4 regions of the Arthrobacter sp. R4-81 genome follow, and region 2 is predicted to be linked to each of the others. Evidence: riboswitches for the same ligand, from Rfam matches in the RefSeq annotation. Region 2 holds a riboswitch; each other region holds the start of a gene.
What was found. Region 2 has a riboswitch for thiamine pyrophosphate ahead of thiO (glycine oxidase ThiO). Riboswitches for the same ligand answer to the same signal wherever they lie in the genome.

Region 1 (5,405 bases), 440 kb from region 2:
GCACGGGCGCGTGAACCTTCGGCGGGGTGGCGGCGATGGCGTCACGGGCTGCCTTGACGATTTCAGCCATTGCAAACCCCAGCTGGCGGAGTCCCTCGTGGCTTGTCGCGGAAATCTCGAACACACGGTATCCACGCGATTCCAGCTCGGGGCGCACAAATTCGGCCATGTCCTTGCCGTCCGGGAGGTCCACCTTGTTCAGCGCAACCAGGCGCGGACGGTGGTTCAGCGGAACAACCTCGCCGTCGGTTCCCGCGTAGCTCATGTCGACGGCGTACTTCTCAAGTTCAGCTTCAATGATGGCGAGGTCTGACAACGGATCGCGATCCGATTCCAGTGTGCCGCAATCGAGGACGTGAACCAGGGCCGCGCAGCGTTCGACATGCCTGAGGAAGTTATGGCCCAGGCCCTTACCTTCGCTGGCGCCTTCGATGAGGCCGGGAACATCGGCGATGGTGAAACGGACGTCGCCGGCCTGGACCACGCCCAGGTTGGGGATGAGAGTGGTGAAGGGGTAATCGGCGATCTTGGGCCGGGCCGCAGACATGGCTGCGATCAGGCTGGACTTGCCCGCCGATGGGAAGCCGACAAGTGCGATGTCCGCGATGGACTTGAGTTCCAGGACGATATCGCTGGACTCGCCTTCGATGCCGAGGAGGGCGAAGCCCGGCGCACGGCGCTTTTGGGAGGAGAGCGAAGCATTTCCCAGGCCACCGATTCCGCCGGCTGCCGCAATGTACTCTGCACCTTCTCCTACGAGGTCAGCGAGGACTTTGCCGTCCTTGGATTTGACCACGGTGCCATCCGGAACGGGAAGGATCAGAGTTTCGCCGTTCTTCCCGCCGCGCCAGTCGCCCATGCCAGGACCGCCATTGGTCGCGTGGCGGTGGGGTGCGTGGTGGTAGTCCAGCAGGGTGGTGGTCTGGTGGTCAACGCGCAGGATGACATCGCCGCCATTGCCGCCGTTGCCTCCGTCGGGACCGCCGAGGGGCTTGAACTTTTCACGGTGAACGGAAACACAGCCATGGCCGCCGGTACCGCCGGATACGTGCAGTACTACCCGGTCTACAAAGCTCGCCACGTGGATCTCCTCAGTGCTGATTTCCGGACGTCCGAAAGATGCCCAAGATGATTGTAATGCGGTTAAAACACCGGTGGAGCGGACCATATGGCCCGCTCCACCGGTTCAAAAACTATTTGTTACTCTGCAGCTGCAGCAGTAACGATGTTCACGACCCGACGGCCGCGGCGGGTGCCGAATTCAACAGCGCCTGCCTGCAGTGCGAACAGGGTGTCGTCGCCGCCGCGTCCTACGCCGGCGCCCGGGTGGAAGTGGGTGCCACGCTGGCGGACGATGATTTCGCCAGCCGAAACGACCTGGCCACCGAAGCGCTTGACGCCAAGGTACTGTGCGTTCGAGTCACGACCGTTGCGAGTGGAGCTCGCGCCTTTTTTATGTGCCATTTGAAATGCCTGCCTCTAAATTCTGGGGAATCTGCTGAAAACCTGAACAGTAACCAGTGGCTACTTGATACCGGTGATCTTGACCTTGGTCAATTCCTGACGGTGACCCTGGCGCTTCTTGTAGCCGGTCTTGTTCTTGAACTTCTGGATGACAATCTTCGGACCACGGAGGTCCTGAAGGATTTCAGCCGTAACCGTTACCTTAGCCAGGTCCGCAGCTGCGGACGTGATCTTGTCACCGTCTACCAGGAGCAGTGCGGGCAGCTGAATGGTGCTGCCGGCTCCACCGGTGACGCGGTTCAGGGTAACGAAGTCTCCAACGGAAACCTTCTCTTGGCGGCCGCCTGCGCGGACAATCGCGTACACCACTTGGGAACTCACTTCTCTCGACGTTTCTTACTAAATTTGCGTGCGGAACCTGGGTCCGGTTGTTTGGCCTGGCTCACGCTGTGCCTCAACGCCGTGGATTCCTCAAGGAAATCCGTGAGCTAGCCCGGAAACAATGTCCACCCGTTTTCTAAGTGGCCCGTTCCCGAGGTCAAAACCCAAGTGTTGGCGTAAGCACCGAAGATCTAGTTTACGCTAATTTTGCCTTCGGTCGCAAATGAGGCTGGTTCCGGGGCTGAGTACGTGATAGGGGCCACATGGGCTTACCTCACGACTTCCCGAACCTTGCCCCATGATCTTACAGGCTCTCCGCCCGCTTCACGTTCATGCGTGCAGGCGCGGCGCGTCAAAGAATTCCACCTCGTAGCGGGAGGACTGCCCGAACGCCACCGCCATGGCTCGGCGCTCGGCTTCGGAACCTGCGAGAGCAGCGCGTTCCGTAAACCCGATGGCCTGACGCGTGGCGGCGGCAAAATCCTCGTCCGCGTACGTCCGTAGCCAGTCGGCGTAGGCATGTTCCGCCGGAGCTCCGTTGGCCTGGAATTCCAAGTGAAGGGTGGCCCCTACTTCTGCATAGAGCCAGAAGCATGGCAAAGCAGCAGCAACAAGCACTCCGTAGCTTCCCGCCAGAGAGCTGGCAAGGAGGTGGTCCACGTACGACTTTGTCACTGGTCCCAGCTCAGATTGAACAGGGCGGGTGCTGAGCCAATTGCGGTGGAGCTCGGATTCGACTTCCAGACACTGCTGTGCGGACCGCGCCCAGAACAATTGTTCCTCTTCGGTGGGAGCCATTGCGGAGGCCCTTGAGAGCACCCTTGAGTATCCATTCAGGTAGATCGCGTCCTGGCTGAGGTAGTAAGCGAACTGCTGTTCAGGCAGTGAGCCTTCAACCAGGCCACGGATGAACTCGAGGCGGTAGATGGACGCCAAATGATGATCGGCGCTCTCGCGCAGTTCCTCCATGAAGGCTCTTCCGGACTGCACTTCTGTCTGTCCTTTGGGCTCCGTTACGGGCATGGCCGGAAAGTGGTGAAAGTGATGAACAGGGCCGGCTCCCCTGCCCACTTCCAGGATGTCTGATCCTTCCAGGGCTCCGCGCAGCCAGGGCTTGACCTCCCGCAGGGCCTCTTCCCAGTTTCCCAGCCGCGCCTGGCTTGTCGCCAAAGCTGATGAAAGTGAACATCCAGTACCGTGGCTGTTTCGCGTGGGCACACGCTCGCCCGGAACCACCACCACCTTCGCCTGAAACCCAGCCGAAACACTCACGAGGGCATCGGGGCACTCCCCGCCGTCGAGATGCCCGCCCTTTACCAATACCGTGGCGCCGGTGACGGCTGCAAGGCGTTTGCCCTGCTCGAGTGCCGCTTTCCAGTCCTTTGCCAGGGGCTCCTGAAGCAGCATGGCCAGCTCGGGGAGGTTCGGCGTGAGCAAATCAGCCAGCGGCAGCAGCGCCCGGAGTGCTGTTTCGGCGGATTCCTGCAGCAGCCGGTCCCCGCTGGTGGCCACCATGACAGGATCCAGGACGACGACGCCGGGACGGACCTTCGTGAGCCAGGCCCTGACCACACCAATGACGTCCGCGTCTCCGAGCATCCCGATTTTCACGGCGTCTACGACGATATCGTCGCTAATGGCCTCCAGCTGTTCGGCCAGAAAGGAGGCGGGCGGCACATGGACGGCACGGACGCCTTGGGTGTTCTGCGCCGTAAGGGCCGTTACGACGGCCATCCCGTAGCCGCCATTGGCGGCGATGCTCTTGAGGTCTGCCTGTATCCCTGCGCCGCCGGAAGGATCAGAGCCGGCTATCGCCAGTACCCGGGGAATAGTGCGGAGAACTGCGCTGGCGGAATCGGCAGCCGCAGGTGACGGCAAAAACGTTGAGGACAAAGGAGACATCCCTTCGCCGGTGCTAACCGGACAGGTTCAACGGGTGTGGATCTCAGCCGGCCCTTTGCGCGGCACCCCGTGTCAGGATCCCAGCCTAGCGGGTGTAGGTGAGTGTTAAACAGCCGAAGCCCGGTCCGGGATAATCCGGTCCGGGCTTCAGACATTGACTGTCGCCTATTGGCTGCAGTTCCCCTTGGGACAACTCACCTTCACAGCTCTGAGGCAGGCACTCCCACACCCAGGATGATGGGCTCGCTTGCAGTGGTGGCAGGCTTGGCCGGCGCTGCCGGGGCCTTGGCCGCGTGAGTGGAACCTGTGGCGGCAGGCGCATCCTGGTTCTGCTCGACGGCGGTCTCGTTCGCAGCTCCCTGCGCGCGGCTGGCGCTGCGGTTACGGCGTCCGCGCCTTGAGGAGGATCCTGCTGCGATCGGAGCGGCGTGGACCTCGGGGGCAGTGACCGGCGCTGTGACAGGCTTCCGGGTTTCCTCAGTCTCCTGTGGCTGATCGCTCTGTTCACCCAAGTGGGCGAAGGCCTCGGCCAGCAGGTCCAGGGTCAACTCCGGTGTCCCCGTTGACGCTTCACCAGCGTGGTCCACGAACGGAAGAACCACTCGTTCACCACCGAAAGTAAGGACAGTAGCGGGACGTCCGCCTGACGTGTCGTCGCCCTGGCCGGTGCGCCCGGCGTCGGAACCTGCCTGAACAGGCTCTGTGGCCTGCGGGCGTGAGGTTTCACGGGAGCGGGACGGTGCCTGGGCAGCGGGTTCTGACCGGACAGCTTCCCGTTCCGCCCCGGTTGCGCTGGCCCGGGCGGCCTGAACGTCGTCGTCATGAAGGTGGGCGGCGTGGGCTGCGGCGGCGATGTTGGCCAACGCTGCCCGGGTTGCTTCAGCCTTAGCGTGACGCTCGGCGTCGGTGGGTTCGGCGTGAACGGGTGCCGGAAGCGTCAGCGGCTCTCCCAGGGCCTGCCCGCCTTTGCCGCGACGCCGCTTGCGCTCAGTCCGCGCAGCGGGCTGCACTTCGGCGCGCGGCACGTAGTGCTCCGCGGCGACGGTGTTGGCCCTGCGGTGCTCCACTGGCTCGTCGTGGGTGACCACGCCGCGGCCGGTGCAATGTTCGCATTGCTCGCCGAAGACCTCCAGGAGGCCTGTGCCCATACGCTTGCGTGTCATCTGGACCAGGCCGAGGGAGGTAACTTCAGCCACCTGGTGCTTGGTCCGGTCCCGGCCCAGGCACTCGACCATCCGGCGGAGCACCAGATCCCTGTTGGACTCCAGGACCATGTCGATGAAGTCGATCACGATGATGCCGCCGATGTCCCGCAGGCGCAGTTGGCGCACTACTTCCTCGGCGGCTTCCAGGTTGTTCTTGGTGACGGTCTCTTCGAGGTTTCCGCCGCTGCCCGTGAACTTGCCCGTGTTGACGTCGACTACCGTCATCGCCTCGGTACGGTCGATCACCAGGGAGCCGCCTGACGGCAGGAAGACCTTGCGGTCCAGTGCCTTGTGGATCTGCTCATCGATGCGCCAGGCCGAGAAGATGTCCTGGTCCTTGGTCCACTTTTCCAGGCGGCCAACAAGGTCCGGAGCCACGTAGGTCACGTAGGCCTCGATGGTGTCCCAGGCTTCCTCGCCGGAGACGATCAGCTTGGAGAAGTCCTCGTTGAA
Region 2 (5,405 bases):
CGTCGAGCACTACCGGGACAGAGGCCCTGGCAACGATCAGCTCTATATTGTGGGGGTTCAGGATGCCCAGGCCGGTCCCGATGGGCGAGCCCAAAGGCATCACTGCGACGGCACCGAGGTTTTCCAGGCGCAATGCCAGCACGGGGTCGTCATTGGTATAGGCAAATACTTTGAATCCCCGGTTAACCAGCTGCTCGGTCGCTTCGACCAGTTCCACGGCGTCGGGCAGGAGGGTATGTTCGTCGGCGATGACCTCCAGTTTGACCCAGTCCGTCTCAAGCGCCTCACGGGCCAGTTCGGCGGTCATGACTGCGTCCCTGGCGGTGAAGCAGCCCGCTGTGTTCGGCAGCACCCGGATGTTGTGCTCCACGAGGAGCTGGAAGAGGGAACCCGTTTGCGCCGGTGAGTACCGGCGCATTGCAACTGTTGTCAGTTCCGTCCCGGAGGCCAGCAGCGCGGCGCCGAGCCCGTCAAGGCTTGGAGCCCCACCGGTTCCCATGATGAGCCTTGAACTGAAATCGACCCCGTCTATGGTCAGCTCGTCGGTCGCCTTGTATGCCGGACTGGAAGTGGTGGCTACCATCATGTTTCCTGCGTTTCCTGTTGGAGTAGGGCCTTCATGCATTTGCCTAGCCTCCCTGTACTGCGGTGACCAGTTCGACGTCGTCGCCGTCAGCGAGCGCCGTCAGTGACCAGCGGCTCCGCGGAACCACTTCGGAGTTGCGGGCAACTGCAACGCCAAGTTTCTGACCGTCAGCTGCCTGGCCGTCGGGGCCAAGGCTCTTACCTGTAACCAGGGCTACCAGCGTGGTGACCGAGGCTCCGTCGTCGATGGCACGCTCCGCGCCATTGAGGGTGATGTTCATGCTGTTCCTTACTGCGGAGAGGTACCGGCTGTTGCCGGATCGGGGTGACGCCGGACATGACCGGCGGAGGAGCCTGAGGAGAATCGTCCGGGTTCGAAAACTGCCCACCGGGAATCAGACCGGCCCTCCATCAGCTGCAGGCAGATTGATGCGGCCGCCGGAGCCAGAAGTATGCCATGGCGGAAGAATCCTGTCGCCACAATGAGGCCCAAGAGGTCAGCGTCACCTGTGCGGTCCCGTACCCTGCCCAGCAGCGGCGCATTGTCAGGGGTGCCGGGCCGGCCGCGGGCGGTGCATTCAAGCAGCTCCAGTTCGGCCACTGCGGGGAGAAGTACCTGCGCGTCGCGCAACAACTGGTAAATACCTCCGGCGGAGACCGCTGCGTCTGCTGCACCTGCTTCCAGGGCTGCTTCCCGTTGCGTGGCTCCGATCACCACAGTCCCGTCGTCCCTTGGAACGATGTACACCGGCACGCCATGAACCATCCCCCGGACCGTTGAGGTCAGGAGCGGCTGGAGGTGACCCGGGACGCGGAGCCTGATGATATCCCCGTAGACAGGCCGCAAGGGAAGATCGAGTCCCGGCGGAAGGCCGTCCAGTTTTCCTGTTCCAAGTCCGCTGGCCAGGACAGTCTCGCCGGCATGGATGGCTCTTCCGTTGTCCAGGACGACGCCGGCTACGCGGTCACCATCCCATCGCAGGCGGGCGGCCCTCGCCGGGAGCATTTCGCAGGTTCCCCCGGAACGCTGGGGATCGGCCAGAGCTTCGGCGATCCGGGCAAGGAGCCTTCGAGGGTCCACCTGATGATCGGCGGCGATCCGGTAGGCACCGGAGACGGCGGGACTGAGCAGCGGCTCAATGGAGCGTGCTTCACGAACTGTCAGTGGCTCCACTGTGAGCCCGTTCGCTGCCTGCACCCGCCTCAGATCCTCGAGCGCCCGGCGGTCTGCAGCATCAGCGCCGATGACGAGCGTGGGTGTGGTGACGTATCCGGTACCAGATGCCTCCGCTTCAGAGGGTCCGTTGACACGGCTGTCGATGGCAGGGGCAAGTCCGGCTGCGAACGCAGGCCAGAGGGCTGAGGCCTCGAGCATGAGTTCCAGCAGGTCTTCCTCCTGGTAGTGCAATTCACTTACCGGGGCCAGCATCCCGGCGGCGGCCCAGCTCGCGCCGGTACCGGGGGCATCGTCAATCAGGACCACGGAGCGCCCACTCAGTGCAGCTTCCCAGGCGATGGCATGGCCCACCACTCCGCCGCCAATGACTGCCACATCCACGCTGATATCCGTGCCGGAGACGGTCTCATGCATTGAGCCGGTGGACGTTGTGTCGCTGGATGATGGAGAGAGTGCTGAGTGGGAGAGCACTGGATTCCTTCCCTACGCCGGTACTAACCGGATCAGGTCAAGCGGTCGGCTCTGACGCCCTCTCAGCCCGGCAGTTTATGACAGCTGCTGCGGGCTCCCGCGGTACTCCCCCAGTTTAGAGGAACTAGGCTGGTGCCATGACCGAGCCTGCCGTCCACACCACCGCCCGCCTCTACCTCTGCACCGACTCCCGCCAGGGCCGGGGGGACTTTGAGGACTTCATCGACGCCGCCTACGCAGGGGGCGTTGACATCATCCAGTTGCGGGACAAGCAACTGGAGGCTGCGGAGGAACTGGAGCTGCTGGAAGTCCTGCAGGCCGCGGCCCAGCGGCATGGGCGGCTGTGGGCGGTCAATGACAGGGCAGACATCGCGTCCCTGTCCGGCGCTCCCGTCTTGCACCTTGGCCAGAAGGACCTCCCGCTGCACTCGGCAAGGACGTTCGTCGGCAGTGAAACAGTGATCGGCCTTTCCACTCATACCCCGGGGGAGGTTGATGCCGCTATTGCCGCATCACCGGGGCGAAGCGGCCTGGATTACTTCTGTGTCGGGCCGGTCTGGTCCACTCCCACTAAACCCGGACGGACCGCCGTCGGGCTTGAACTCGTCACTTATGCGGCTGACGCCATCAGGGCGGCAGACCGAATGACTGTCGACGGCATACTCCTGCCCTGGTTCGCAATCGGCGGCATCGACCTCGCCAATGTGGAGCAGGTGGTGGCCGCCGGCGCCTCGCGTGTAGTGGTGGTCCGGGCCATTACAGAGGCAGACGATCCTGCGGCCGCAGCCAAGGCCATCCTGCAAGTGCTCGACGCCGGAGCCTGACCCGGGCTTTACGGTCTGATCAACCGAGCTGTCTCACCATCCGAAGCCGATTGGCTAGCCTGTCAGGCCCAATTGCGTCATGCGCCGGGAGTGGTTCCCCGCCAGCTCCTTCATCAAATCAACAACCATGAGTTTGGCCTCGGCGTCGTCCCGGACGTTTCCCACTCCTGAGTCTGACCCGGGTGGGTCATTACCTTGGCTGGCTATGAGGCCCGACAGGAAAGCACGCTCGAAGCCCACCCGCTGCGCCTGGGTGAGAGCCTCCCCCAGCAACCGCCTCCCCCACAAGGCCAGCCTCGACGCCAACCTGGGATCATCAGACAACGCTTTCTTGAGCCGTACACGAAGAATCTCCGTGACATCCTCGGCTGACTGGACCTGCCGGATCAGCTGCCTGCTTTCCGGCTCGACGTACTCGGACACCGCAAAGTAGAAATCAGCCGAAACAGTGTCAATCACGTACGCCTTCATCAGGGACTCGTACCAGTCCGCCGGGCGCGTACGATCGTGGAAATGGTCGATGGCGGGCTGGAATGGCAGCATGGCTTCCTCGGCATCAACACCCAACCCTGCAAGCCTGGCACTTACCAGTTCATAGTGCTGGAATTCCAGCACAGCGATCCTGCCCATAACGGCCCGGTCATGGAGGGTGGGCGAGTAACGGGCGTCCGCAGAGTATCTCTCAAAGGCGGAAAGCTCCCCATAGGCCATGACTCCCAGGAGGTCCGCAAGGAAACGGTCCCGGCGAGCGTTGTCTGTGGGGGAAGTGCTCATGATCCAAGACTAATGGCGCAAATCGGGCTAACCTGATTTTCGTGTCACATCATCGTCTGGCTCCCAGTGTTCACGCTCAGAGCAACCAGCTGGCCGCGGCGCTCAGTGCTCTGCGCACCCGCCTGGAGCTGCCCGGCGCCTTCCCGGACGAGGCCCTCAAAGAAGCTGAAAAGGCCGTTGCGGACCACCGCCTTCCGGACCTGGATCTCACGGCCATCGAGTTCATCACCATTGACCCGGCGTCCTCCACCGACCTTGACCAGGCTGTTTTTATAGACAGGGCCGGTGACGGTTACAAGGTCTACTACGCCATCGCCGACGTGCCCTCCTTTGTGGAGCCGGGCGGCCCCTTGGACGCCGAAACCCGACGGCGGGGGCAGACGTTCTACGCGCCCGACGGTCGCATCCCGTTGCATCCCGAAGTGATCAGCGAGCAGGCCGGCAGCCTGTTGGAAGGTCAGCTGTGCTCGGCGTTCGTTTGGGAATTCGATCTCGACCGGGCGGCAGAAGTGTCAAAGGTTGCCGTGCGCCGGGCGACGGTCCGGAGCCGGGCGAAGCTCAGCTACAGGCAGGCCCAGACACAGCTTGATGCAGGAACCGCGCCACTCGTGTTGCAGCTGCTCAAGGAAGTGGGGATCAAGCGGGTCGAGCTGGAGCGGGGCAGAGAGGGTGCAAGCCTGAACATGCCCGAACAGGAAATCCAACAGCTTCCGGACGGCGGCTACCGGATCATTGCAACACCCCAGCTTCCGGTTGAGGACTGGAACGCCCAGATTTCCCTGATGACAGGCATGGCAGCCGCAAAACTCATGCTGAACGGCAAGGTGGGCATTCTCCGGACCATGCCCACTCCCGACGAGCGGTCCCTCGATAATTTCCGAACTCAGACGCAGGCCCTTGGCAAGCCCTGGGATGGTCAATTCAGTTACGGGGAATACCTGCGCACCCTCGATCCCCGGGATCCTAAGCAACTGGCCATCCTGCACTCGGCGGGGATGTTGTTCCGGGGAGCAAACTACACCCCGTTTGATGGAACGGTCCCGGAGAACGCCATTCAATCGGCCATCGGTGCCAGTTATGCGCACACCACAGCACCGCTGCGCAGGCTCGTGGACCGCTTCGTCCTGGTCATCTGTGAAGCACTGAGCAACGGCTTTGACGTCCCCCGCTGGGCACGCGAGGCCCTTCCGTCGCTGCCGGCCATCATGGCCGCTTCCGACCAGCTCGCCGGCAGGATGGAACGCCTCGCCCTGAACACCGTTGAAGCCGCGCTCCTGGTCAACCACATCGGGCAGGAATTCGAAGCAGTTGTGATCTCCGGATCCCGGCAAGGCAAACTCAACGGTAATGGCGGCAACGGCGGCAGCAACGGCGGCAGCAACGGCAACGGCAACAATGGCAACGGCAGCCTGAACGGGTCCGGACCTTCCGGGATTGTGCAGATTGCAGAACCTGCGGTCACGGCCAGGTGTACGGGAGAGCTCGAACCCGGCACCAACGTCAGGGTCCGGCTGGTGGCCTGCGACATCTCCGCCCCGGAGGTCTTGCTCGAGCTCGTGGACTGACCCAAATCG
Region 3 (5,405 bases), 350 kb from region 2:
GGCCCGAAAGGCATGTCGTCTTCCGCAGCCCACTGCTCGGCGACATGTTCAAGCACATCGCCTTCGCCTTCAGATTCGTAGCTGAGCAATTCGGCCAGGGCACGGACCATGGCCGGAGGAACACCGAGAAGGGAGTCGCTTGCCACGTCCACCATGGCCAGCTCGTAGTCCGCGCCTGCAGCGTGCACGGCCGCGCCTGCGAGGTCGCCCAACTGCTCGATTTCGAAGTCGCTGATTCCGGGGATGCGCACGGCATCACCGGTGGCGGGTCCGCCATCGTCGAGCGCTGTGGCCCGCTTCAGCGCGCCGTCGTGGGTGGAAACAAAGATCTCAGTGAACCCCATGGAAATCATCCTCATTCCGTCGCTGCGAGGAAGGTCCTACGATGCGGATTTTGAGCCCCACCGTGGCCGTCCGAATCAGCCTAACGCAGAAGGCGGCCCAACCCGGAAGGCGGGGATCGTCAGCGCACCGCCACGCGGATCCTGTTGCGCCACGGATCCTCAAAGCGCAGTTCCAGGCCGGTGTGATGGGAAGAGACCCCGGCGACTTTCAGGCGGTCGGCGAGCGCCCCGACGTCGTCCCCTGCGGGAACTTCAATGAGAACTTCCCCCAGCCCCAGCGTGTCCTTGCGTGGTCCGGCGCCGCGGCTGTTCCAGACATTCATGGCCATGTGGTGGTGATAGCCACCGGCGGAGACAAAAAGGGCCTGACCGTGCCAGCCGGCGGTCTTTTCAAAGCCCAGCGTATCCACGTAGAAGTCCTGGGCCGTCTGGACGTCGCCTACCTGGAGGTGGACGTGCCCGACGCCGGCACCCGACTCCCGCTGTTCGGAGACTCTCTCTTCGGTCAGGTGGCGCTGCAGGTAGTGCTGAGGGGGAAGAGGCAAGCTGTCCATTACAACGTTCTTGCCATCCCATGACCACACCTCACGGGGGCGGTCCCAGTAGAGTTCGATGCCGTTACCTTCGGGATCGTTGAAGTAGAAGGCTTCGCTCACCAGGTGATCGGCGCTTCCCGTGAACAACCGGGGCTCGTAGTGGGCTGCCGTAGCCACGGTGGCCGCAAGGGCCGGCTGGTCTTCGAACAACAAGGCTGTATGGAAGAGCCCTGCTTCGCCACGGGAAGGAACAGCCAGTCGGGGAGCTGCAGCAAGGTGGACCAGGGGCTGGCGGCGCCGGCCCAGGTAGAGCCCGCCATCCTGCTCCGCCACGATCTCCAGTCCGAGGGCGCGCTGGTAGTAATCGGTCATCAGCGTCAGGTCCCGTACCTTGAGCATCACTGTGCCCATGGTGAGGTCGGCGGGAAGCAGATCCTGGCTGCTCGTTTCCGTGGTCATAATTCACTCCTGGTTCGGGGGCCGCCCGGATCGGCGACCTGCACTCATAGAGTTAAATTACTTGAAGGTTCAATTTATTCCCTCATTGAGCATTTCCCCTTGTTAGCACTTCCCCTAACGAAGCACTTCCCCTCTGAGCACGATATGGCGGAGCGTCTTCAGGGTAGTCAGGGATTCGCGGGGGTCTTCGGCGCACACCAGCACATCGGCGCTGGCACCTTCGGTCACGCCTTCGGCGTCCAGCCAGGAGCGTGCAGCCCAGGCCGCAGAGTCCAGTGCCGCAGCGGCAGGGAGCCCTGCGGCATTCAGGGCGAGGACTTCGTCCACGATCCGTCCGTGGGCTATGACTGTTCCCGCATCTGTGCCGGCAAGGATTCGCACTCCCGCTTCGAATGCCTCCAGGACGCGCTCATTGCGCCGTGCCCACAAGGACCGCATATGGGCGGCGTAGACCGGGAACTTCGCATCTGCCCGTTTGGCGATATCTGGAAAGGTTCCGATGTTGACCAGGGTGGGAACCAAGGCAACACCCTGCTCGATGAAGCGGGGGATGTGGCGCGGAAGGAGGCCGGTTCCGTGTTCGATGCAGTCAATCCCGGCGTCGAGCATGTCATCCAGCGTGTCCTCGGCAAAACAGTGGGCGGTGACCCGGGCACCCTCCTCGTGCGCCGCGAGAACGGCATCCTTCACCGCCCAGGACGGAAAACAAGGGGCGAGATCCCCGGCGTCGCGGTCTATCCAGTCCCCCACAAGTTTGATCCACCCATCACCCGCACGGGCCTGCTTCCTCACGGTTTCCGCCAGATCCCGGGGCTCCACCTCCAGGGCGAGGTTCTTCAGGTAGCGGCGCGTCCTGGCAACATGCCTGCCGGACCTGATGATCCGTGGCATGTCCCTGCGGTGCTGAAGCCATCTGGTATCGCTGGGGGAGCCGGCATCGCGGACCAGCAGGGTGCCGGCATTCCTGTCTTGCAGGGCCTGCGCCTCGGCCACATGGTCAGGCACTTCACCCTCCGGGCCCAGGCCGATGTGGCAATGGGCATCGGCGAGCCCTGGCATCACCCAGCCATCGAGGACGACGCCGGGGTTTCCTGCGGGACGACGAAAGGTCAGCTTCCCGTCTACTGCCCACATTCCGTGTCGCTCCGAGTCAGGTGATGTGAGCACCGTTCCGCTGAATTCAATTATTTTCGGCACGGACAAAAGCCTAACGGCGGACCACCGCAGGATGTTCCCTGGCATGGCGATGCTGCGGCGCCCCGGTTTGTGGGACGCCTCGGGTTGCAGGAGGCATCGGTGTGATAGCTTCATTTACGACCACACGGGTGCCCTTGCAGGGGCTGAGATCGGGCTGACGCAGCCTGCGACCGTTGAACCTGTCCGGGTAATGCCGGCGAAGGAAGTGAGTATTCCCTTGAGTACCCCAGAATCACAGCACAGCCCTGTCCAAATTCCCTCCGGCGAAACGCAGTCCCTGAAGTCACACTCCCTCACCTACGTCTCCGGCGAAGGAAACGGAATCAAGGTGCCGGTGACTGCAATCGCCTTGGAGGACTCCCCCAACGGCGATAGAAACGGTCCTTTCCACGTCTACCGCACGGCCGGTCCCGGCAGCGACCCGGTGGTCGGTCTCAGGCCGTTCCGTTCCGAATGGATAGAAGCCCGCGGGGACACAGAGCCGTACAGCGGACGGGAGCGCACCCTGCTCGACGACGGCCGCTCGGCTGTCCGTCGGGGAGCAGCCTCAGAGGAGTGGAAAGGAGCGCAGCCGGTGCCCCGCCGTGCCGTCGGCGGCAGGACGGTCACCCAGATGCACTACGCGCGTCAGGGAATGATCACCCCGGAAATGCGGTTTGTGGCTCTCCGCGAAAATTGCGATGTTGAGTTGGTCCGCAGCGAGCTGGCGGCAGGCCGGGCCATCATCCCGAACAATATTAACCACCCCGAGTCCGAGCCCATGATCATCGGCAAGGCCTTCTTGGTAAAGATCAACGCGAACATCGGAAACTCGGCCGTGACAAGCTCTATCGCCGAAGAGGTGGACAAGCTGCAGTGGGCTACCCAGTGGGGAGCCGACACAGTGATGGACCTCTCTACCGGCGATGACATCCACACCACCCGCGAGTGGATCATCCGCAACTCTCCCGTGCCCATCGGCACCGTCCCCATCTACCAGGCACTGGAGAAGGTCAATGGAGAAGCCAACGCCCTGACCTGGGAGATCTTCCGCGACACCGTCATTGAACAGTGCGAGCAGGGCGTGGACTACATGACCATCCACGCCGGCGTCCTGCTCCGCTACGTGCCGCTCACAGCCAACCGCGTCACAGGCATCGTGTCACGGGGCGGCTCCATCATGGCCGGCTGGTGCCTCGCCCACCACGAGGAGAACTTCCTTTACACCCACTTCGACGAGCTGTGCGATATTTTCGCGATGTACGACGTCGCGTTTTCGCTGGGTGACGGGTTACGGCCCGGTGCCACCGCAGACGCCAACGACGCCGCACAGTTCGCCGAGCTCGACACGCTTGCCGAGCTCACCCAGCGGGCCTGGGATTTTGATGTCCAGGTGATGGTGGAGGGTCCCGGCCACATCCCGTTCCACCTGGTGCGGGAGAACGTGGAGCGCCAGCAGGAGCTCTGCAAGGGCGCGCCGTTCTACACCCTGGGCCCGCTCGTCACCGATGTCGCCCCGGGGTATGACCACATTACGTCGGCTATTGGGGCCACCGAGATTGCCCGCTATGGCACCGCCATGCTCTGCTACGTCACCCCCAAGGAACACCTGGGCCTGCCGAACAAAGACGACGTGAAGACTGGTGTGATCACCTACAAGATCGCCGCCCACGCCGCAGACCTTGCGAAAGGGCATCCCGGAGCGCACGAGCGGGACGATGCACTTTCCAAGGCACGGTTCGAATTCCGCTGGCGGGACCAGTTCGCACTCTCACTCGATCCGGTAACCGCCGAGGCTTTCCATGACGAAACACTCCCGGCCGAACCAGCCAAGACTGCCCATTTCTGCTCCATGTGCGGTCCCAAGTTCTGCTCCATGCGGATCAGCCAGGACATTCGGAACGAGTTCGGGTCTGCGGAGGCCCAGGCGCAGGTTGCAGAAATTGCTGCGTTGACGGCTGGCATGCGGGAGAAAAGCGAGGAATTCCTCGCCGCCGGCGGAAAGGTGTATCTGCCCGAATTGCTGGTGCCGGCAAATGACGGCACCAGGATCAGGAAGCCCGGGACTGCTGACGCCGGCTGACGTCAGCCAGGAATGACCGGATGATGCGGTCTCCCTCTACGGAATCGTGAGGCCGGTGCCCTCCCGCCGCAGTCCGGTGAAGGGCACCGGTTTCGCGCAGATAAGCAGCGATCTCCTCATAGAGCGGCTCCCACCCGCCAGTGAGGACCAGGGTTGGTACCCCCGGCACAATGTGGAGCGGCGCTTCCCACGGCGGAGCCTGGAGCCGGAGCCGCCTGGCGGCCTTGCGAGCCTCGGGGGTGGTTGGCCCGGGCGCTTCGGCCGAAAAAGCACGGCGGACGAATTCCCGCTGGAAGTCTTCGTCCCCAAGCTGGTGCCTGATGTCGAAGAGCGGCTCCATGAGGGACCTGTGGGCCGCGGTCGCGGGAAGTTCAGCCGTCAAGGAGAGGCAGGCGGGCTCCACCAGTGTCAGGGAGTACACCAGATCCGGGCGTTCCACTGCTGCCATCATTGCCGAGATGGCGCCCTGGGAATGCGCCACCACATGACCACCGGCGGCTCCGCGCCCCTCATCGCTCAACGCCCCCAGAATGATAGCAGTATCAGCGGCGAAGTCGGTCTCAAGTGGCTCCGACTGGGGGTCGAATCCGTACCGCCGCAGGAAGAGGGCATCATAGGCCAGTGCCATGCCGTGCTGTTTGGGCCAGGCAGCCGATCCAAAGCTGCCTGAGCCGTGGACGAACACTACCCGCTGCTTGAACATGACCCAACCCTAAGGCAAGGCCAGGGCAATGTGCCCGGGCGACATCGATGCCTTGGTTACTTACTTGTTTCCGCCGAGGAACTTATCGAAGCCCTTGGGCAGGT
Region 4 (5,405 bases), 1.0 Mb from region 2:
GAACGCGGTGGCACCGTCTCCGACACGCCCCACCGCTCCGCCCATCTGCCAGAGACCGATGCTGGTGATCGGCGAGGTGATGCGCATGCCATGCTCGACGACGATGTCAATGACGTCGTCGTCCAGCGCTGCGACGTCACAGGACCGGACGTAGTAGGACCAGCCATGGGGGAACGATGGATCGAACATCTTCTGATGCTCCAGATAAGGCTTCGGCCGGCAAAGATCGAGCACGGGGGAACCGAATTCCTTGAGAGGCCGCACGATTCGTTCACCGTCCTCGACCGGTCCCGCATAGCAGGCCGCGATCGCGATGACGTGCTTTCCGACCAGGTCAGTGGGGACGAACGGCAGCGCCGGCGCCCTTCTCTGCACCGCGATGGTCATAAGCCCGTCGGGGCAGTCCCCGATCCAGTCCCGATAAAAGCGCAGCACTTCCGGAGCATCTTCCATCGGCCAGAAGACCGGACCCGCCATTACGTAGGGGCCCACAGGGTTAAGGCGGAACTCGAACTGGTTGACTATGCCGAAGTTCCCGCCACCGCCCCGCACGCCCCAGAAGAGGTCGGCGTTCTGATCCTCGCTGGCCCTGACCAGTCCGCCTTCGGCGGTGACCACATCTACGGACAGAAGCTGATCAATCGTCAGCCCGTACTTGCGCATGACCCACCCGAGGCCGCCGCCCAGCGTGAGGCCCGCCACTCCGGTGTGGGTGACGATTCCCGAAGGAACAGCGAGACCGAACTCCTGCGTCTCGCGATCCAGCTCGCCAAGGAGTACGCCGGCTTGAACACGGGCCGTTCCGGCCTCGGGGTCCACTCGAATCCCTTTCATGGGACCGAGATCAATAAGCATGCCGTCGTCGCACACTGACAGCCCAGGGAAGCTATGACCGCCTCCCCGCACGGCGACCAGCAGGTCTTGCGAGCGGGCGAGCCGGAGGGCAGCGCGTATATCTGGGACACCGGTGCAGCGCGCTATGAGTGCGGGATAGCGATCAATCGATCCGTTCCACACCTTGCGATGGGCGTCGTAACCAACATCATCCGGCCGGAGGAGTTCACCCCGAAAGGATGTCTGTAGTTCATCGACAGCACCGCTGTCGATCTCCGTGCTCTCTGCCATAGCCTCACGGACCTCTCTTCTCTGAGCAGATTCCCACCGTTCGGACTAACTGACAAGAGGGAATCGGGGGACCAATCATCGGCTCAGGCGTGCTCCACCAGGGCCCTAAGGTTGGCTAGCGCCTTTTCGTCGTCTCGCTTGAACATCAGCGTCAGAAGGGGTATGGCGAACCGGGCCAGCCCGGTCACTTGGAAATCCACATTGCTGATGAGCCGACAGGTGTTGGCGCCGGTGGGCTCGACCAGATAGGAGGCGACTCCGGTCATCTTGCCCGAGGGAATCTCGAAGGCGACGAAGCGGCCGGGCTCGTATGCAATGAAGCGGTTACGGGCGACGACCTTCATCCCTGCGAATCGCCGCGTTAATTCATGCTCGGTGCCAACGCCGATAGGACCCAGCGTGATACGCCGTATCTCATCGATGCCGCTTTGCCATTGGGGAGCGTTCGTGTGGTCTGCAACGAAGTCGAAGACCTTTGAAGCCGGAGCCTGAAGCTCAATTCGCGATTCCAGTTGGAGCCTTCTCACGAGGTGTTCTCTCAGCGTCGGAGCCACGCCGTCGCGTGCGAGCTCATGAGGGCCGAAGTCATCGGACCGTTCAGTCCGTGACAGACCTGACAGGGCCATGGCAATGGAGAGGACGGTGCCGAGGACGGTCAGGGGAGTGGTTTTCATATCGGGGTGCCGGAAGGATGCCCGGACGCTGCGCTCACTCAGGTAGCCGTAGATGTACCCGAAGCCTAGCCATCCCAAGGCCCTCCCCACCCAGGGCCGCGGCTTGCCAAAGAGCATCAGGATGCCAATAGCTTGGGCCCCAAGGACCGGCCACGGCGCGGCCATCCCGCTGCCTAGGGCAGGGTTCCACATGTCCCGGGCGACGTTCTCGGGCTTCCCGCGCCCGGACGGAGTGTCATACGGCACCCGGTCACGGATCGCCTTCCGTGCGCCCGCAACGTGGACAAGCAGTTGCGCCATCGAAACCGCTGCGAGGATTTTCATGGTCCATCCCTTACATTGAACCGTGGCTGCAGGGTCAACGTAGCCCTCAGCGGGAAACGGGTCAATACCCCCAATCGGAACGGACAACCGGCACCCAGAGGCCCCGCCAGTCGGCAGGAGTCCTACGCCACCGATTGTGACACCGCCACAGGGATCGCAATCACCGCAGGTGTAAACTGGACAACGCCCACAAGGGCAGATTGATTACGACAGGGGAGCGCCGCCGTCGGGCATCACCGGGATTCCGGGAGTGCGATGGATGGGCGCTGAGAGTGCGGACAGCCGCAGACCCTCGAACCTGATCCGGTTAGTACCGGCGCAAGGGAGTCGAGTTCTCAGAGTGTCCGGCAGAAGCGGCGCAATCCGCGGTAGCCGGGGAGCACTTTCCCCTCCTGTTCCTCAGGAGGAAGACATGACTGGAATTTCTGCAAAGCAGACCCCCACTGCCAGCAAAAAGAGCTGGCGCGTTGTGGACATTGTGGTGGCGGCGCTGATTGCCGTCGCCGGAGGCGTGATCTTCTGGGCATGGTCCCAGGGCGCCAACGTTGTTTCGGCTCCGCTTAATGCGGTTTACCCGCCGCTGACCGGGCTCTACGCAGGTGGCTGGATGATCCCCGCGGTGCTGGGGATGCTCATCATCCGTAAGCCGGGCGCGGCCCTCTTCTGCGAGACAGTGGCGGCAACGGGCGAGCTCCTCATGGGCTCGCAGTACGGCACCACCGTGCTGATTTCCGGCCTGCTGCAGGGCCTTGGCGCCGAACTGGTGTTCGCGGCGTTTGTGTACAAGAAGTTCAACCTTCCGGTCGCTCTGCTTGCCGGCGCCGGGGCGGGACTGTTCTGCGGCCTGAACGATTCGTTCGCGCCCTGGGGCTGGAACATCGCCTACGCAGCCGGCGACAAGGCAGCCTACATCCTGTTCACGGCAATCTCGGGTGCCGTCATTGCCGGGGCCCTGTCCTGGATCGCCACCCGTGGCCTCGCGAAGACCGGAGTTTTGAGCTCCTTCGCCTCCCGTAAGGCTGCGACGGAGCCCGTCTTCTCCTGATGACTCCGATTCGCGACGGCGGCGTCCGCCCCGCCGGGGTAACGGCACAAGGGTGGGCCTGGCGGCACGCCGGCAGGCCCAGCCCTGCCGTCCAAGGGCTTGATCTGGACATCCGCCCGGGGGAGCGGGTGCTCCTGCTCGGCCCCTCGGGTGCCGGTAAGTCCACGCTCCTGCACGCCCTCGCGGGGGTGCTCGGCGACACGAACGACGACGGCGAGGCCGGGGACTCCGACGAGTCCGGTTCGCTGCTCATTGACAGCCAGCCGCCACGTGCCCAGCGCGGGCGTGCCGGGCTAATGCAGCAGGATCCGGAAACGCAGGTGATCCTGTCCCGGCTCGGCGACGACGTCTCGTTCGGTGCCGAAAACCTTGCAGTACCCCGGGCGGAGATCTGGGCACGTGTGCATGAGGCGCTCGACGACGTCGGGCTGGCTCACTTGCCGTTGGACCACCCGACGTCCGCCCTGTCCGGCGGGCAAAAGCAGCGCCTGGCGCTCGCCGGCATCCTGGCCATGCGTCCCGGACTCATTCTGCTGGATGAGCCCACCGCCAACCTCGATCCAGCCGGGGTGCTGGAAGTCCGTGACGCCGTGAGCCGTTGTCTGGAGAAGACCGGCGCAACCCTGGTGGTGGTAGAGCACCGTGTTGCGGTGTGGAAAGACCTTGTGGACCGCATCGTGGTGCTGCAGCCGGGAGCTTCGAATGAGGGCGCGGTGCTCATTGACGGAACGCCTGACCGGGTCCTGGAGCAGGCAAAGGAGATGCTGATCAGGGCGGGCGTCTGGGTTCCCGGCCATATTCCGGCGACCCGCCCGCGGGGTTCAGTTGCTGCGTTGCCCCCCGGCAGCACCGGTAACGGCCAGCTGCTCCTTGCCGCGGAAGAGCTTGCGGTCTCGCGTGAACAGCCCCGGCGTCGCGGCTTCAAGACGCTTCCTCCCACACCCGTGCAAAGCGGGATATCGGCGCAGGTTCGCGCCGGCGAAGCTCTGACCGTCACGGGGCCTAACGGCTCGGGAAAGTCCACCTTTGCCCTCACGCTGGCCGGGCTGCTGAAGCCTGTGGACGGAGCGGTATCTGCCACCCTTGAGCTCAGCGCCGGCGCCGGAATTGATCCATACAAGTGGAAGGCCGAACAGCTGATTTCCAGGATCGGCACGGTGTTCCAGGAACCTGAGCACCAGTTTGTCACCGGCAGAGTCTTGGACGAGCTCCTTTTCGGCCCCAGGCATCTGGGTCATGGCGAGGAACGCGTCGACGAACTCCTGGAGCGGCTCAGGCTCACTTCCCTCGTGGACGCCAACCCCTACACACTGTCCGGAGGCGAAAAGCGACGGCTCTCGGTGGCCACAGTACTGGCCGCCCACCCGCAGGTGCTGGTGCTGGATGAGCCCACTTTTGGCCAGGACGCCAACACCTGGGCCGAACTCGCCTCTTTCCTCTCCGAGCTCCTGGACGCCGGAGCCGCAGTGGTTTCCGTGACCCACGACCAGGAATTCTCCTCGGTCCTCGGCGGCACCGAACTCGCAATGGGGACTCCGGAAATGGCGGCATCATGAGGGAAGCCCTGACCCTCCGGGGTGAATCGCTCCTCAGCCGCGCCAACCCGCTGGCTAAGTTTGTCGCCGTCTTCCTCATCACGCTGGTCCTGGCGTTGTCCATCGACTGGGTCTCGGCGACTGTGGCGCTGGGCTTCGAGCTGCTGCTGTTCCCGTTGGCAGGACTGACTCCATTGCTCCTGTGGCAGCGGGGCTGGCCTCTGATCATCGCCGCAGCCCTGGGCGGCTGGAGTACCGCCATCCTGGCTCCGGACACCGGAAGGATACTGCTCGACGTCGGCATCTGGTCCATCAGCGCAGGTTCCCTTGAACTGGGGCTGGGATTTATGCTCCGGGGGCTGGCAATTGCACTGCCGGCGGTGCTGCTTATGAGCTGCACCGACCCTACAGACCTTGCCGACGCCCTGGCCCAAAAAGCGAAACTGCCGCACCGCTTCGTCCTGGGAACTCTGGCTGCGATGCGCCTTGTAGGGCTTATGGCGGAGGAATGGCAAACCATCGGGATGGCCCGCCGCGCGCGTGGAGTAGGTTCCCGCGGCACTCCCTCGCAGCGGCTCCGGGCCACGCTGGGCCAGAGTTTCGGGCTCCTGGTGCAGGCCATCCGGCGCGCTTCAAGGCTGGCGGTCACTATGGAGGCGCGGGGGTTCGGCGGAGCCCAGCGAACGTGGGCGCGTGAATCCA

Region 1: another riboswitch for thiamine pyrophosphate. It lies ahead of M1E05_RS09450 (bifunctional hydroxymethylpyrimidine kinase/phosphomethylpyrimidine kinase); the one in region 2 lies ahead of thiO (glycine oxidase ThiO).
Region 3: another riboswitch for thiamine pyrophosphate. It lies ahead of thiC (phosphomethylpyrimidine synthase ThiC); the one in region 2 lies ahead of thiO (glycine oxidase ThiO).
Region 4: another riboswitch for thiamine pyrophosphate. It lies ahead of M1E05_RS02480 (ECF transporter S component); the one in region 2 lies ahead of thiO (glycine oxidase ThiO).

Annotation. Positions count from the first base shown of each region.
Region 1 covers NZ_CP096445.1:2,006,387-2,011,791, reverse strand. The annotation lists gene obgE (GTPase ObgE) at 1-1,081, opposite strand, end outside; gene rpmA (50S ribosomal protein L27) at 1,201-1,464, opposite strand; gene rplU (50S ribosomal protein L21) at 1,525-1,833, opposite strand; gene M1E05_RS09450 (bifunctional hydroxymethylpyrimidine kinase/phosphomethylpyrimidine kinase) at 2,176-3,747, opposite strand; TPP riboswitch at 3,730-3,827, opposite strand; gene M1E05_RS09445 (Rne/Rng family ribonuclease) at 3,948-5,405, opposite strand, start outside.
Region 2 covers NZ_CP096445.1:1,567,935-1,573,339, reverse strand. The annotation lists gene M1E05_RS07410 (thiazole synthase) at 1-586, opposite strand, end outside; gene thiS (sulfur carrier protein ThiS) at 630-866, opposite strand; gene thiO (glycine oxidase ThiO) at 875-2,176, opposite strand; TPP riboswitch at 2,225-2,344, opposite strand; gene thiE (thiamine phosphate synthase) at 2,371-3,057, shown strand; gene M1E05_RS07390 (ferritin-like fold-containing protein) at 3,112-3,831, opposite strand; gene M1E05_RS07385 (RNB domain-containing ribonuclease) at 3,873-5,396, shown strand.
Region 3 covers NZ_CP096445.1:1,915,806-1,921,210, reverse strand. The annotation lists gene M1E05_RS08995 (hypothetical protein) at 1-344, opposite strand, end outside; gene M1E05_RS08990 (VOC family protein) at 464-1,339, opposite strand; gene M1E05_RS08985 (amidohydrolase family protein) at 1,454-2,536, opposite strand; TPP riboswitch at 2,651-2,758, shown strand; gene thiC (phosphomethylpyrimidine synthase ThiC) at 2,754-4,598, shown strand; gene M1E05_RS08975 (alpha/beta fold hydrolase) at 4,567-5,301, opposite strand; gene ffh (signal recognition particle protein) at 5,362-5,405, opposite strand, start outside.
Region 4 covers NZ_CP096445.1:528,448-533,852, forward strand. The annotation lists gene M1E05_RS02470 (FAD-binding oxidoreductase) at 1-1,125, opposite strand, end outside; gene M1E05_RS02475 (SRPBCC family protein) at 1,209-2,123, opposite strand; TPP riboswitch at 2,325-2,466, shown strand; gene M1E05_RS02480 (ECF transporter S component) at 2,536-3,168, shown strand; gene M1E05_RS02485 (ABC transporter ATP-binding protein) at 3,168-4,724, shown strand; gene M1E05_RS02490 (energy-coupling factor transporter transmembrane component T family protein) at 4,721-5,405, shown strand, end outside.